One region of the Rhodoplanes sp. SY1 genome, then DNA from elsewhere that is predicted to be linked to it. Evidence: predicted binding sites of a transcription regulator. Region 1 holds the regulator's gene; each other region holds the start of a gene.
The links. The regulator PhoB, encoded in region 1, activates phosphate uptake and scavenging genes when phosphate is short. The targets are predictions, from matches to a motif close to TGTCATNNANCTGTCAT.

Region 2: the regulator PhoB is predicted to act here: its motif matches at 1,541-1,557, upstream of ABTU92_RS10910 (DUF47 domain-containing protein).
Region 3: the regulator PhoB is predicted to act here: its motif matches at 1,460-1,476, upstream of ppk2 (polyphosphate kinase 2).
Region 4: the regulator PhoB is predicted to act here: its motif matches at 2,259-2,275, upstream of phnC (phosphonate ABC transporter ATP-binding protein).

Annotation. Positions count from the first base shown of each region.
Region 1 is NZ_JBEOMB010000100.1:54,939-58,872, forward strand. Features, by position in the region: gene pstB (phosphate ABC transporter ATP-binding protein PstB) at 1-214, shown strand, start outside; gene phoU (phosphate signaling complex protein PhoU) at 274-987, shown strand; gene phoB (phosphate regulon transcriptional regulator PhoB) at 1,044-1,748, shown strand; gene ABTU92_RS22230 (GcrA family cell cycle regulator) at 2,025-2,525, opposite strand; gene ABTU92_RS22235 (aspartate aminotransferase family protein) at 2,889-3,934, shown strand, end outside.
Region 2 is NZ_JBEOMB010000037.1:2,855-6,788, forward strand. Features, by position in the region: gene galE (UDP-glucose 4-epimerase GalE) at 1-505, shown strand, start outside; gene ABTU92_RS10905 (GlcG/HbpS family heme-binding protein) at 801-1,361, shown strand; gene ABTU92_RS10910 (DUF47 domain-containing protein) at 1,708-2,352, shown strand; gene ABTU92_RS10915 (anion permease) at 2,363-3,367, shown strand; gene ABTU92_RS10920 (NUDIX hydrolase) at 3,377-3,844, shown strand.
Region 3 is NZ_JBEOMB010000061.1:48,413-52,346, forward strand. Features, by position in the region: gene guaB (IMP dehydrogenase) at 1-1,404, shown strand, start outside; gene ppk2 (polyphosphate kinase 2) at 1,544-2,554, shown strand; gene ABTU92_RS17020 (hypothetical protein) at 2,739-2,915, opposite strand; gene ABTU92_RS17025 (amidase) at 3,282-3,934, opposite strand, start outside.
Region 4 is NZ_JBEOMB010000008.1:109,580-113,513, forward strand. Features, by position in the region: gene ABTU92_RS03110 (ACT domain-containing protein) at 134-445, shown strand; gene ABTU92_RS03115 (PFL family protein) at 605-1,975, shown strand; gene phnC (phosphonate ABC transporter ATP-binding protein) at 2,355-3,131, shown strand; gene phnD (phosphate/phosphite/phosphonate ABC transporter substrate-binding protein) at 3,182-3,934, shown strand, end outside.

The DNA of each region.
Region 1 (3,934 bases):
CGCCACCGCGAAGATCGAGGAGCTGATGGACGAGCTGCGCGAGAACTACACGATCGTCATCGTCACCCACTCGATGCAGCAGGCGGCCCGGGTGTCGCAGCGCACCGCCTTCTTCCATCTCGGCGTGCTGGTCGAGATCGGCGTCACCAGCGACATCTTCACCACGCCGAAGGACCGGCGGACCCAGGACTACATCACGGGTCGCTTCGGGTGACCGCCGTGGCGGCGGACGAAGACGACGACCGAGAAACCGACGTTCCGGAGAATCCCCCGATGGGCGAACATACCCACAAGGCCTTCGACACCGACCTGCAGGATCTCGCCCGCATGGTCGCCGAGATGGGCGGCATGGCGGAGCAGCAGATCTCCGACGCCACCGAGGCGCTCGACCGCCGCGATCTCGCGGCCGCCCAGCTCGTGGTCGCCGCCGACTCGCGCATCGACGCGCTGCAGCGCGAGATCGAGGCCAAGGCGGTGCTCACCATCACGCGCCGCCAGCCGATGGCGGTCGACCTGCGCGACATCGTCGCGGCGATGCGCATCTCCAACGATCTCGAGCGGATCGGCGACCTCGCCAAGAACATCGCCAAGCGGGTCGTCGTGCTCGATCACGAGTTCCGCGCCCAGCAGGTGATGCGCGGCGTCCAGCACATGACCGAGCTGGTGCTGTCGCAGATCAAGGACGTGCTCGACGCCTACGCGCGGCGCGACCTGCAGAAGGCGGTCGCCGTGTGGCGGGCCGACGAGGAGATCGACGCCGTCAACAACTCGCTGTTCCGCGAGCTCCTCACCTACATGATGGAGGATCCGCGCAACATCGGCATCTGCATCCACCTCCTGTTCTGCGCCAAGAACATCGAGCGGATGGGCGATCACGCCACCAACATCGCCGAGTCGGTCTACTACATGATCGAGGGCAAGTCGCTCCTCGACGAGCGCCCGAAGAGCGACACGACGTCGAGCACCGTGGTTCCGTTCGACGCCTGACGGACACGCGCCTCCGCCGCCGGGCGACCGCTATTCCCGAGAGGACCTTGAAGCCGATGGCCGCGCGCATTCTGATCGTCGAGGACGAGGAGCCGCTGACGCTGCTCCTGCGCTACAATCTCGAGGCCGAGGGCTACGCGGTCGACGCCGCCGGCCGCGGCGACGACGCCGATCTCCGTCTCAAGGAGAGCCCCCCGGATCTCGCCATCGTCGACTGGATGCTGCCCGGCCTGTCCGGCATCGAGCTGATCAGGCGGTTGCGCGCCCGCACCGAGACGCAGCAGCTCCCGGTGATCATGCTCACGGCGCGCGGCGAGGAGGGCGAGCGGGTGCGCGGCCTCGCCACCGGCGCCGACGACTACATCGTCAAGCCGTTCTCGGTGCCGGAGCTGCTCGCCCGCATCCGCGCGCTGCTCCGCCGCACCAAGCCGGAGCGGGTCGCGTCGGTGCTGACCGCCGGCGACATCGAGCTCAACCGCGACAAGAAGCGGGTGGCGCGGGCGGGGCGTGACGTGCCGCTCGGCCCGACCGAGTTCCGTCTGCTCGAGTTCCTGATGGAGAACCCGGGCCGCGTTTTTTCACGCGAGCAGCTTCTCGATCGGGTGTGGGGCCGCGACGTCTATATCGACGAGCGCACCGTCGACGTGCATGTCGGCCGGCTGCGCAAGGCGCTCAATCGCGGCCAGCGTTCCGACCCGATCCGCACCGTGCGGGGCGCCGGCTACGCCCTCAACGACCGCTACGGCGGCGCCGAGGCGTGACGCCCAGGGCGTGATACCTGCGACGTGATACCTGCGGCGTGACACCGCGAGCGGCGGCGCGAGCCGCCGCAGCTCACCGGCTCGAATGCCTCGCGGGGCACTCGCGAACGGCGTGCGCCCCCGACATCGCGCGGAATGCATCGGCGACATGGCCGGACTGCGGGGCCGCAGGCCGCCGCGCGATCCCGCAACGACGTCATCCGGCGCACACCGTCTCGTCGTCCGGCGCAGGGCGTTTCGGCGGCCGGCTGGGCCGGACGCCGTTCTCGTCGCGGATCAGATCCGCCCGAGGCGCTTGTCGCGGCGCCGGTCGACCGGCTGATAGGCGATCCGCGCGTGGTAGCCGCAATAGGGCAGCCCCTCGCTGGTCCGGCCGCCGCAGAAGAAGAAGTCGGTCGAGCCGGGATCGCCGACCGGCCAGCGGCACTTGCCCTCGCCGAGCTCGAGCAGCGTGCAGCGCTGGCCCATCGGCACCACATTGGCGACCGCCTCGACCTCCTGCTCGTACTCGACCTCGTAGACGGGGGCGCGCGCCAGCGCCGTGTTGCCGCGCATCGCCGGCCGCGCGACGCGCAGCACCGGCGCCGCCGCGCGCGGCTTCCTGGCCCGCGGCACCGCCGCCGCGGGACTCTTGGCGCGCCCGGACAGGCCCAGCCGGTGAACCTTACCGATCACCGCATTGCGTGTGATTCCACCGAGCTCGACGGCGATCTGGCTCGCTGAGAGACCGTCGTTCCAAAGCTTCTTGAGAAGTTCCACGCGCTCGTCGGTCCACATGTGTTCCTCTTCGCCCCGTGGCGCGAGATCACTCTCGTCGAATCCGTCATCGCCGCGCGGCGGTGCCTCTCCACCGGCGGGTACGCAGGAACAGACGTGAAACTTAGAGAGCAGTCCGCCGCACGAGATGTCGTATGATAGCGAAGAAAACGCTACAATATCGCGCGAGTCCCCCGCAAGAGTCCCCAGTATTGCATCCACAATTCATGGCCCTTTCGAGTCCGTACGTGCGATGACGGATGCGGCGCGTCCGGTTGACACCGGGCGGCCCGGACCTAAAATGTACCGTCCGTGCCGCCCCCGAGGCGGCACGATTCATTTCGTGGGCCGCTCGATTCACGAGTCGCCATAAGAAGTTCGGCCATGTCGCATCTGCTGCCGACCTACGCGCGCGCTGACCTCGCCTTCGAGCGAGGCGAGGGCGCGTGGCTCGTCTCCACCACGGGCGAGCGCTACCTCGATTGTCACTGCGGCGTCGCCGTGAACGCCCTCGGCCACGCCCATCCGGTGCTGGTCGACGCGCTCAAGGCGCAGGCCGAGAAGGTGTGGCACGTCTCCAACCTGTTCCGCGTGCCCGACGCCGAGCGCCTCGCGGCGCGCCTGTGCGCGGCGAGCTTCGCGGACCTGGTGTTCTTCTGCAATTCCGGCGCCGAGGCGATGGAAGGCGCGATCAAGGTCGCGCGCAAGTACCACGCGGCGAACGGCGCGCCGGAGCGCGACCGCATCGTCACGTTCGAGGGCGCCTTCCACGGCCGCACGCTGGCGACGCTCGCGGCCGGCGGCCAGAAGAAATACATGGAGGGCTTCGGCCCGCCGCCCGGCGGCTTCGATCAGGTGCCCTACGGCGATCTCGACGCCGTGAAGGCGGCGATCGGCCCGCAGACGGCGGCGATCCTGGTCGAGGCCGTGCAGGGCGAGGGCGGCGTGCGGGTCGGCACCCCGCAGTTCCTCCGCGGCCTGCGCGAGATCTGCGACCAGAACGGCCTCCTCCTGGTGTTCGACGAGGTGCAGACCGGCATGGGCCGCACCGGCCCGCTGTTCGCGCATCAGGGCGTCGGCGTCACGCCCGACGTGATGGGCGTCGCCAAGGCGCTCGGCGGCGGCTTCCCGGTCGGCGCGGTGCTGTGCACGGCGGAGGCCGGCAAGGGCATGACGGTCGGCACCCACGGCTCGACCTTCGGGGGCAATCCGCTCGCGGTCGCGGCCGGCAACGCCGTGCTCGACGTGATGCTGGCGCCCGGCTTCCTGGAGGCCGCGCAGCACAAGGCGCTGCTGCTCAAGCAGCGGCTCGCCGAGGTGGTGGACCGGCATCCGACCATCGTCCGCGAGGTGCGCGGCGCGGGCCTGCTGCTCGGCCTCGCCTGCGTGGTGCCGAACAACGAGCTGATCACGGCGCTGCGCGAGGAGAA
Region 2 (3,934 bases), on a different contig from region 1:
CGGCCACGTGATCCTGCGCTACTTCAACGTCGCCGGCGCCGACCCGCAGATGCGCACCGGCCAGTCGACGAAGAACGCCACGCATCTGATCAAGGTGGCCGTCGAAACTGCTCTGGGGTTGCGCGAAAAGATCGACGTGTTCGGCACCGACTACCCGACCCCGGACGGCACCTGCGTGCGCGACTACATCCACGTCTCCGATCTGGTCGCCGCGCATGCCGACGCGCTGCGCCATCTGCGCGCCGGCGGGCCGTCCGAGACGCTCAACTGCGGCTACGGCCGCGGCTTCTCGGTGCTCGACGTGATCGAGACCGTGAAGAAGGTGGCCGGCGTCGATTTCCGGGTCGACCGCGCCCCGCGCCGGCCGGGCGACCCGGCCGTGATCGTCGCCGCCTCCGATCGGGCGCGGGAGATTCTGGACTGGCAGCCGCGCCACGACGACCTGAAGACGATCGTCCGCCACGCCCTCGACTGGCAGAGGAAGCTCGGCGCGACGGGGGTTTGATCTGCCCGGTCGTTCCGGGGCGGTCCGACAGGCGTCTTCAGAGTCGCCTCGGGGTCTCTCGGCTCCTGCGTCCCCTCCCCCCTTGTAGGGGAGGGACAGGGAGGGGGGTGAGCCGCAGACTCGGCGTTTGCGGCTCACCCCCCTCTCCACCTCTCCCCCACAAGGGGGGAGAGAGCAGGCTGCGGCTCGTGACGGGCTCGGTGGCACTCATGACGACCGCCTCACGCTTGGCGCGAGTCGGCGGCGGCGACTACCATGGTCTCCGGAAACGTTCCAACGCCCCGGGAGAGACCTCATGATCCGTTCGCTGCACGCCGATGCGTCCGCCGACCGCCCACTCGCCGCCACCCTGCGCTCGACCGCCCTGCTCGGCGCCGCGCTGATCGCCCTGCCGCTCGCCGCCGGCCCGGCGCGGGCCGCCGAGCCTGCCGTCGTGACCACCAAGTCGCTGAGCCCGGAGACTGCGCTGGAGCTCGCCCGAGCGGCGCTCGACGCCTGCCGGCAGCGCGGCTTCCAGGTCGCCGTCGCCGTGGTCGACCGCTCCGGCGCCCTCCAGGTGATGCTGCGCGACCGCTTCGCCGGACCGCACACGCCGACGACCGCCACCGGCAAGGCGTGGACGGCGGTGAGCTTTCGCACCGACACGACCGAGCTGGTCGGCATGACCCAGCCCGGCATGCCGCAGGCTGGTGTGCGCGCCCTGCCCGGCGCCGTCGTGCTCGGCGGAGGGCTCATGGTGGAGGGCGGCGGCGCACTGCTCGGCGGGATCGGCGTCTCGGGCGCGCCGGGCGGCGAGGCGGACGACGCCTGCGCCAAGGCCGGCCTGGAGGCGATCCGCGACAAGCTCGACCTCTGAAGGTGCCGGGTCCGGGGCGCCGGGCCGGGGGGCACCGGCGCCTCGCCGCGCGCGCCCTCCTGCCCCGGGGGCCTCCTGACCCGGGGGCCTCCGGCCCGCGGAGGATCTCCGCCACCCGCCCCCCGTCCAGCCCCGCCGGTCCGGCACTCGCCGTCCGGAGCCGGCCGGCCCGTCATAATTGTCATATCCGTGTCATATCCGACCTGACTCGCGCCGATTTCCGGTCCATAGCTGCGGCGCGCGTCCGCGGTCCGCCTCCCGGCGGCGCCCCCCGGACGAACCACTCCCCCCGCAGGGCCGACCCGACGATCCGGTCGCCACGGCCCTCGCTTGCTGGATGGACGGTATGCTCGGCTGGTTCCAGGCGCTCATGCCCAAGGAAGAGCGCTTCTTCGACCTGTTCGCCCGCCACGCCGAGACCGTGGTGGCGGGCGCCGAGGCACTGCGCGGCGTGCTGCGCGGCGGCCCGGAGATCTCCCACTACTGCCGGCTCGTCGTCGAGCGCGAGGCGGCGGCCGACGAGATCACCCGCTCGGTCCTCCTGGCGGTGCGGCGCAGCTTCATCACCCCGTTCGACCGCGGCGACATCCAGGGCCTGATCTCGTCGATGGACGACTCCATCGACCAGATGCACAAGACCGCCAAGGTCATCACCCTGTTCGAGGTGACCCGCTTCGAGCCCGCCATGGGCGAGATGGGAGACATCATCCTGCGCTCCGCCGAGCTGGTCCGCGAGGTGGTGCCGCTGTTGCGCGCGATCGGCAAGAACGTCGGTGCCATCAACGGGCTCACCGAGGAGATCACCCGCATCGAGGAGCGCGCCGACCAGCTCCACGACAAGGGCCGCAAGGAGCTGTTCCTCACCCACCGCAACGGCGACGCGATGGAGTTCATCGTCGGCGCCGAGATCTACGAGCACCTCGAGAAGGTGGTCGATCGGTTCGAGGACGTCGCCAACAAGATCAGCGACATCGTCGTCGAGCAGGTGTGAGGCCGCGGGCATGGATGCGACGCTCGCCCTGCCGCTGCTGATCGGCCTGATCGGCGTGGCGCTCCTGTTCGACTTCCTCAACGGCCTGCACGACGCGGCCAACTCGATCGCCACTATCGTCTCGACCCGGGTGCTGCGCCCGCAATACGCGGTCGCCTGGGCGGCGTTCTTCAACTTCATCGCCTTCCTGTTCTTCGGCCTGCACGTCGCCCAGACGATCGGCACCGGCATCATCGACGCCGCGATCGTCGATCCCCGCGTGGTGTTCGGCGCCCTGATGGGCGCAATCGTGTGGAACGTGATCACCTGGATCTTCGGCATCCCGTCGAGCTCGTCGCACGCGCTGATCGGCGGGCTGGTCGGCGCCGGCGTCACCAAGGCCGGCGTCGGCGCCATCGTCTGGGGCGGGCTCGGCAAGACCGCCGCCGCGATCTTCCTGTCGCCGCTGGTCGGCTTCTCGCTCGCCTTGATGCTGGTGCTGACGGTGTCGTGGCTGCTGGTCCGCGCCACCCCGTTCGCGGTCGACAATGCGTTCCGATCGCTGCAGTTCGTCTCGGCGTCGCTCTACTCGCTCGGCCACGGCGGCAACGACGCCCAGAAGACCATGGGCATCATCGCCGTGCTGCTCTACTCGCAGGGCCACCTGGAGGGCGGCTTCCACGTGCCGTTCTGGGTCGTGATCACCTGCCAGGCCGCGATGGGGCTCGGCACGCTGTTCGGAGGCTGGCGCATCGTGCGCACCATGGGCTCGAAGATCACGCGGCTGACCCCACTGCAGGGCTTCTGCGCCGAGACGGGCGGCGCCATCACGCTGTTCATGGCGACCGGCCTCGGCATCCCGGTGTCGACGACCCACACGATCACGGGCGCGATCGTCGGCGTCGGCGCGGCGCGGCGCGTTTCGGCCGTGCGTTGGAACATTGCCGGGAGTATCGTGATTGCCTGGATCGTGACGATGCCGGCGGCCGCCGCGATCGGGGCGGCGTCCTATATTGCTTGTGGCCTTTTCATCTGAGGACCCCTGTTGGCCCGTCGACATCTCACCGAGACTCCGAAACGTCCGCTGCAATACGCTGCCGTGCCGTATCGACGGACCGCGGGAGGCGAGACCGAGGTGCTGCTGCTGACCTCGCGCGAGACGCGGCGCTGGGTGATCCCCAAGGGCTGGCCGATCCGCGGAAAGAAGCCGCACGACTCGGCCGCCCGCGAGGCGCGCGAGGAGGCCGGCATCGTCGGCCGAACCGGCCGCGAGGCGATCGGCACCTATCGCTACGACAAGCGGCTGAAGAGCGGCGAGGCGACCCGCTGCAAGGTCGAGGTGTTCCCGCTCGCCGTCACGGGTCAGCGCAAGCGGTGGCCCGAGAAGGGCCAGCGGACGCTGCGCTGGTTCACGCTGCCCGAGGCCGCTCGGGCCGTGCAGGAGCCGGGCCTGCGCAAGCTTCTGCGCCGCCTCGACCTGCTGCTGCCGGACACGGCCGACAGCGAGGCGTGAGGCCGCCGGCCTCGGTTGCCCGGTGCCGGCCGGCGGGTGTTCGGCGCGCCTACAACCCTGCCCGGGATGCGGCGAACCGAACCGGCGAAT
Region 3 (3,934 bases), on a different contig from region 1:
TCGCAGGCCGACGTGCGCACCTTCCTGACCCGCGAAATCCCGCTCAACATCCCGATCATCGCCTCCGCCATGGACACGGTGACGGAGTCCGCCATGGCGATCGCCATGGCCCAGGCCGGCGGCATCGGCGTCATCCACCGCAATTTCGAGCCCGAGGCGCAGGCCGCCCAGGTGCGGCAGGTGAAGAAGTTCGAGAGCGGCATGGTGGTGAACCCGCTCACCATCGGGCCGGACGCGCCGCTCGCCGAGGCGCTGCGGATGATGGCAGAGAACCGAATCTCGGGCATCCCGGTGGTCACCACCGACGCCGGCATCGAGGGCCGGCTGGTCGGCATCCTCACCAATCGCGACGTGCGCTTCGCCCATGATCCGGACCAGAAGGTCTCCGAGCTGATGACCAAGGAGCGCCTGGTCACGGTGCGCGAGGGTGTCAGCCAGCAGGAGGCGAAGCGCCTCCTGCATCAGTTCCGCATCGAGAAGCTGCTGGTCGTCGACGACCAGTATCGCTGCGTCGGCCTGATCACCGTGAAGGACATCGAGAAGGCGGTCGCGAATCCCAACGCCTGCAAGGACGCGCAGGGGCGCCTGCGGGTCGCGGCGGCGACCACGGTCGGCGATTCGGGCTATGCCCGCACCGAGCACCTGATCGGGGCCGGCGTCGACCTCATCGTCGTCGACACGGCGCACGGTCACTCGCGCCACGTGCTCGAGCAGGTCACCCGCATCAAGAAGTTGTCCAACGCCGTGCAGGTGGCGGCCGGCAACATCGCCACGGCCGACGGCGCCAAGGCGCTGATCGACGCCGGCGCCGACGCCGTGAAGGTCGGCATCGGCCCCGGCTCGATCTGCACCACCCGCGTGGTGGCGGGCGTCGGCGTGCCGCAGCTCACCGCCATCATGGACGCCGTCAGGGTCGCCCGCGACGCCAAGGTGGCGGTGATCGCCGACGGCGGCATCAAGTATTCGGGCGATCTCGCCAAGGCGCTCGCCGCCGGCGCCGACTGCGCCATGATCGGCTCGCTGCTCGCCGGCACCGACGAGACGCCCGGCGAGGTGTTCCTCTATCAGGGCCGCTCCTACAAGACCTACCGGGGCATGGGCTCGGTCGGCGCCATGGCGCGCGGCTCGGCCGACCGCTACTTCCAGCAGGACATCAAGGACTCGCTCAAGCTGGTGCCGGAGGGCGTCGAGGGCCAGGTGCCCTACAAGGGACCGGCCGGCGCCGTGCTCCACCAGCTCACCGGCGGCCTGCGCGCCGCCATGGGCTATGTCGGCGCGCGGACGCTCGCCGAGCTGCACGAGAAGGCGCAGTTCGTGCGCATCTCGGGCGCCGGGCTGCGCGAGAGCCACGTCCACGACGTGACCATCACGCGCGAGAGCCCGAACTACCCGACGCGGGTGTGACGGGGGACGGGTCCAGGTCCGGGAGACTCCGCGCGACCGACCGCCGCGCGGACATCGTCATCGAACTGTCGCACACTCGCCGGCACTGTCTGGTCCGGCGATTCCCATCGCCGGTTCAGAGACTTCACCGGAGCGACAGATGGACGACCGCAAGCCGGGACACGGCAAGCCGGGCAATGAGAGACCGGGCAACGGCAATTCGGACGACGGCCGTGCCGGCGACCGTCACGGCGCCGAGGGCAGGCCGGAGAACGGCGGCCTCGACTGGCTCGACGCCGAGCTCGCCGACACGCTCGACGAGGACTACGAGCTCGAGCTGTCCGAGCCGGCGCTGTCGGAAGAGATCCGCAAGATCTACAAGCGGACGCATCCGCCCTCGATCGATCGCCGCGACTATCTGCGCAACCTGATCACGCTGCAGGCCGAGCTGATCAAGCTGCAGGACTGGGTGCAGCACACCAAGGCGAAGATCGTCGTCATCTTCGAGGGACGCGACTCCGCCGGCAAAGGCGGCGTCATCAAGCGCATCACCCAGCGGCTCAACCCACGCGTCGCCCGCGTCGTGGCCCTGCCGGCGCCGACCGAGCGCGAGCGCACCCAGTGGTATTTCCAGCGTTACGTGCCGCATCTGCCGGCCGGCGGCGAGATCGTGCTGTTCGACCGCTCCTGGTACAACCGCGCCGGCGTCGAGCGGGTGATGGGCTTCGCCACCGAGGACGAGGTCGAGCAGTTCTTCCGCGACGTGCCCGAGTTCGAGCGCATGCTGGTGCGCTCCGGCATCATCCTGTTGAAGTACTGGTTCTCGATCACCGACGAGGAGCAGCAGATGCGCTTCCTCATGCGCATCCACGATCCGATGAAGCAGTGGAAGCTGAGCCCGATGGACCTGCAGTCGCGGGTGCGCTGGGAGGACTACACGCGCGCCAAGGAGGACATGCTGTTCCGCACCAACATCCGCGAGGCGCCGTGGTTCATCGTCGAGGGCAACGACAAGAAGCGCGCGCGGCTCAACTGCATCGACCACCTGCTGAAGCAGATTCCCTACGCGCCGGTGCCGCACGTGCCGATCGCGCTGCCGGATCGGGTGTTCAACCCGAACTACGAGCGCCGCACGCTCCCGGCCGAGCTCTACGTGCCGATGAAGTATTGAGGGAGGTCGTCGAGCTTATACGCGATCCGGCCTTTCAGCTCGGTGGTCATTCCGGGGCGGCGCGTCGCGCCGAACCCGGAATCCAGCGGAGCTTTCGGAGTTCGCCGCTGGATTCCGGGTTCGCGGCTTTCGCCGCGCCCCGGAATGACGGCGAACTGATCAACCGGAAACGGTCTAGAACCGATCAAATCAGGTCGTTGTCGACGCAGTAGGCGACGGCGGAACGGTCGGCGGGGGTGCGGCGGGCTTCGCGGCCGGTCGGGCGACCGGTCTCGGCGCGCTCGACCTTGCTGTCGGCCGGGGCACGGCCGGTCTGCTGGGGCGCGTCGGTGTCGAAGGTTCGCAGCTCGGTACGGGGCATTGCGCAGTCTCCGGAAAGGCACGCCGGATGCGTGCCGGGGGATCTTTCGGTCTGGCCTTCTGTCGCCGGCCCGGCGGTCGTTCCGCCCGGCCGGCCCCTGTCATCTGGTGGGCCGATCGGGCGCAAATAAGGTGCGGCGGTGACCGGAATGGTTCGATCCCGGGCGCGATCGCGGCAGTGTCCGCGAGGCTGCAGACTGTCCGCGACGGCGGTGAAGGATGTCTTGCGCAGCTCGCCGGAGGAAACCCCGTCCTGATCACGAAGGCGCGAGCGCGATTGCCGCCGCGCGTTGCGCCCGTGCAACGGACGCCGCGTCGACGCTTCGTATACCAAGCGTATACCAAGCCGAGAGAAAGGTCGCCGCTGCTACCCGGCCGTGGCCCCGACGAAGGGGGCGAGCCGTACCGCGAGGTCGAGCAGCGCCTCGTCGCCGCCGGCCCAGCCGATGAAGGAGAGGCCGACCGGGCAGCCGTCGAGCGTGCCGACCGGGATCGTCACCTGTGGCAGCCCGGCCATTCCGGCCGTGCAGGTGAGTCGCATCACCCGTACCCGGAACGACTCGAGCAGGTCCTGCGGCGCGTCGACCTTCGGGGCGACGCAAGGCACGGTCGGCAGCGCCAGCACGGTGCCGGGCTTGACCACGCCGCGGATCCAGGCGAGCGCCGCCGCCTTCACGGCATAGGCCTCGTTGGCGGCCGCCTCGGTGACGGTCGCGGCGAACGCCATGCGCTCGCGCACGCCGGGGCCGAAGCGCGGCCGTTTCGTTTCGACGAAGTCGCCGTAGACCTGCCAGATCTCGCGGCCCTGGATGATGCGGAACGCCTCGCGCCACGGGTCAAAGCCGTCCGGCGCGATCGCCCCGTGGGTCGGGGCGGGCAGGGCGGCTGCCATGACGTCGAGCGCGTCCTGGAGGAAGGCCGCGACCGGCTCGTCGGCCTGCGCGAAAGCGTCGTCGAGCACGATCAGCTTCTCGACCGCCCCGGCCACCGGATGGTGGTCGAGCAGAACGGGCCCGAGCG
Region 4 (3,934 bases), on a different contig from region 1:
CGCCGGAACCCCGCGGTGGCCGGCCGAGGCGCGACACGCTAAACACGGCCACGACCAGCCGGCGGCCCCCGTCGCCGCGCGCGCGCCGACGAGCATGCGGACGCTGCGCGAAAATCCCGTGACCGAGACCGCCATGCCCCAGACCGCCAAGACTCCGTCAGGCAAGCCCCTCTCCGGCCGCGCCATCGTGACGATCATCGGCGCCGACCGCGTCGGCATCATCGCCGGCATCTCCGCCGTGATCGCCGAGGCCGGCGTCAACATCCTCGACATCAGCCAGTCGGTGATGCGGGACTTCTTCACCATGATCATGATGGTCGATCTGTCCGCCTCCGACGTCTCCTTCGACGATCTGCGCGAGCGCCTCGCCCGCAAGGGCGCCGCGCTCGCCGTCAAGGTCGAGATCGAGCGCGAGGAGATTTTCAAAGCGATGCACCGGGTCTGAGGCCTTCGGGTATCCTCGCGGGTCATTGCGGGACGGCGCGCAGCGTCGAACCCGGAATCCAGCGACAGTCTCCGCGCTCGTGACTGGATTCCGGGTTCGCGCTTACAGCGCGCCCCGGAATGACCGGGGAGCCAGCGAGTTCGATACAAGAGGCATCTGATGAAACATCTCGGCTTCTCGGGCGAGGAAATCCTCGAGACCATCGGCATGGTGCGGCACGAGAAGCTCGACATCCGCACCGTCACGGTCGGCATCAGCCTGTTCGACTGCGTCGCCGACGACTGCGCGAGCCTGTGCGCCAACATCCACGCCAAGGTGACCCGCGTCGCGCGCGACCTGACCAAGGTCTCGGCCGAGATCGCCCGCGAGTTCGGCATCCCGATCGTCAACAACCGCATCGCCGTGACGCCGGTGTCGCTGATCGCCGGCCGCTGCGGGCCGGACGAGATGATCAGGATCGGCGAGACGCTCGACCTCGCCGCCCACGAGCTCGGCATCGACTTCATCGGCGGCTTTTCTGCTCACGTCGAGAAGGGCATGACCGCGGTCGACCAGGCGTTGATCGCGTCGCTGCCGCAGACGCTCGCCGCGACGAAGCGCGTCTGCGCCTCGGTCAATGTCGGCTCGACCCGGGCGGGCCTCAACATGGACGCGATCGCCCTGATGGGCCGCAGCGTGAAGGCCATCGCGGCGGCGACCGCCGACGCCGGCTCGATCGGCTGCGCCAAGCTCGTGGTGTTCTGCAACGCCGTCGAGGACAACCCGTTCATGGCCGGCGCCTTCCACGGCGCCAGCGAGAGCGACTGCGTGGTCAATGTCGGCGTCAGCGGGCCGGGCGTGGTGCTGCGCGCCGTCGAGGAGGCCGGCGACGTCGACTTCGGCGCGCTCACCGCGGTGATCCGCGGCACCGCTTTCAAGATCACCCGGGCCGGCGAGCTGGTCGGCCGCGCCGCCGCGGCCCGGCTCGGCATCCCGTTCGGCATCATCGACCTGTCGCTCGCGCCGACGCCGGCCGAGCGCGACAGCGTCGCCCGCATCCTCGAGGCGATCGGGCTCGACCGGGTGGGCACCCACGGCTCCACGGCCGCGCTGGCACTTCTCAACGACGCGGTGAAGAAGGGCGGCGCCATGGCGTCGAGCTATGTCGGCGGTCTGTCGGGCGCCTTCATCCCGCTCTCCGAGGACGCCGGTATGATCGAGGCGGCGGCGCAGGGCACGCTCACCATCGACAAGCTGGAGGCGATGACCTCGGTCTGCTCGGTCGGCCTCGACATGATCGCGGTGCCGGGCGACACGCCGGCCGAGACGCTCGCCGCCATCATGGCCGACGAGGCGGCGATCGGCATGATCAACCGCAAGACCACGGCGGTGCGCATCATCCCGGTGGTCGGCAAGACGGTGGGCGACAGGGTCGACTTCGGCGGCCTCCTCGGCCACGCCCCGATCATCCCGGTCCACGCCGAGGCGAGCACCCGCTTCGTCGCCCGCGGCGGCCGCATCCCCGCGCCCCTGCAGGCGCTGATCAACTGAGCGGCGGGCCGCTCCTTCGCTTTTCCAGAACGTCCCGACTTCTCGACGTCTGCCCGACTTCACCTCTCCCCGCGCGCGGATTCACCTCTCCCCGCGTGCGGGGAGAGGTCGACGTTCGCGCGTCCAGCGCGGACGTCGGGTGAGGGGGCGTCGCCGCGAGTCTCTGCTGTACGGAAACGCCCTCTCACCCGACTCGCCTCTTCGAGGCGAGCCACCCTCTCCCCGCGCGCGGGGAGAGGGATCCGAGCCCGCGGTGTCGTCCAAACGCCGTAGCCCCCTCCCCTGTCGTCCGGCTGTCATGTGGGTCCGCTAGATCGGCGTTCGTGAACGATCTTGCTGATCGTTCGGCTTACTCGAACACCGGGCGGACGCCATCATCATGCTGCGGCTCGACCACGCGACCGTGACCTATGCGAACGGCCTCACCGCCCTGCAGCCGACCTCGCTCGCCTTCCGGCCGGGCGAGTTCACGGTGCTGCTCGGCGCCTCCGGGGCCGGCAAGTCGACGCTGCTGCGCTGCCTCAACGGCCTGGTGACGCCGACCGGCGGCGACGTGATCGCCGACGGCCTCGGCTCGATCGTCGTCGACCGGCAGGCGCTGCGCCGCCATCGCCGGCGCACCGGCATGGTGTTCCAGCAGCATCACCTCATCGGCCGGCTGAGCGCGCTCGACAACGTCCTGACCGGCCGGCTCGCCGCGCACGGCTTCTTTCGCTCGCTGCTCCCGCTGCCGCGCGCCGACCGGCGCCTGGCGCTCGCCGCGCTCGACCGCGTCGGCCTGCTCGACCGCGCGCTGGAGCGTGCCGACCGGCTCTCCGGCGGCCAGCAGCAGCGCGTCGGCATCGCCCGCGCGATGGCGCAGGAGCCCACCCTCGTGCTCGCCGACGAGCCGGTGGCGAGCCTCGATCCCGGCAGCGCCGAGCGGGTGCTGAGCGATCTCCATCGCATCTGCCGCGAGGACGGCATCACGGCGATCGTCAGCCTGCATCAGCTCGCCTTCGCGCGCCGCTTCGCCGACCGGGTGATCGCGCTGGCGCACGGCCGCGTCGTCCACGACGGCCGGCCCGCCGAGCTCGGCCCGCGCGTGCTCGACGCCATCTACGACACGCCGGCCGCGGACCCGCATCCCGTGCCGCTCGTCGCCGCCGCCGAATGACGGGCGCACCGCGTCCGCCTCACCGCCCTCCCCGCAGAAGGACCCTTCCGATGGACCGCCGGACCTTTCTCTCCGCCACGCTGCTCGGCGCCACGACGCTCGCCGCCGCGCCCTTCGTGACCCGCGCGCAGGCGCAGGCCGCCGACCCGGCCAAGCTGCGCGTCGCCCTGCTGCCCGACGAGAACGCCTCGACCATCATCCAGAACGCGCAGCCCCTGAAGGTCTATCTGGAAGGCCGGCTGAAGAAGGACGTCGAGCTGATCGTCACCACCGACTACTCCTCGATGATCGAGGCGATGCGGTTCGGCCGCATCGAGATCGCCTATTTCGGTCCGCTCTCCTACGTGCTCGCCAAGCAGCGCGCCCCCGGCATCGAGCCCTTCGCGGTCGGCGTCGCCAAGGGCTCGCCGACCTACAAGGGCGTGATCGTCGTCCAGGCCGACGGCCCGGTGAAGACGATCGCGGACATCCGCGGCAAGATGGTCGGGTTCGGCGACGCCGCCTCGACCTCGAGCCATCTGATCCCGCGCGCCCTGCTCGCCCGCAACGGCCTGGTCGGCGAGCGCGACTACAAGTTCGTCCATCTCGGCGCCCACGATGCGGTGGCGCGGTCGGTCCAGGCCGGCCAGGTGCAGGCCGGCGGGCTGAGCCAGGAGATCTTTGCGGCGCTCGTCGCGCGCGGCACCATCGACGGCGCCAAGGTGAAGGTGCTGGCCGAGAGCGACCCGATCCCGAACTACCCGATGGTGATGCAGGGCACGCTGGCGCCGGCCCTGAAGGACGCCATCCGGGCGTCGTTCCTG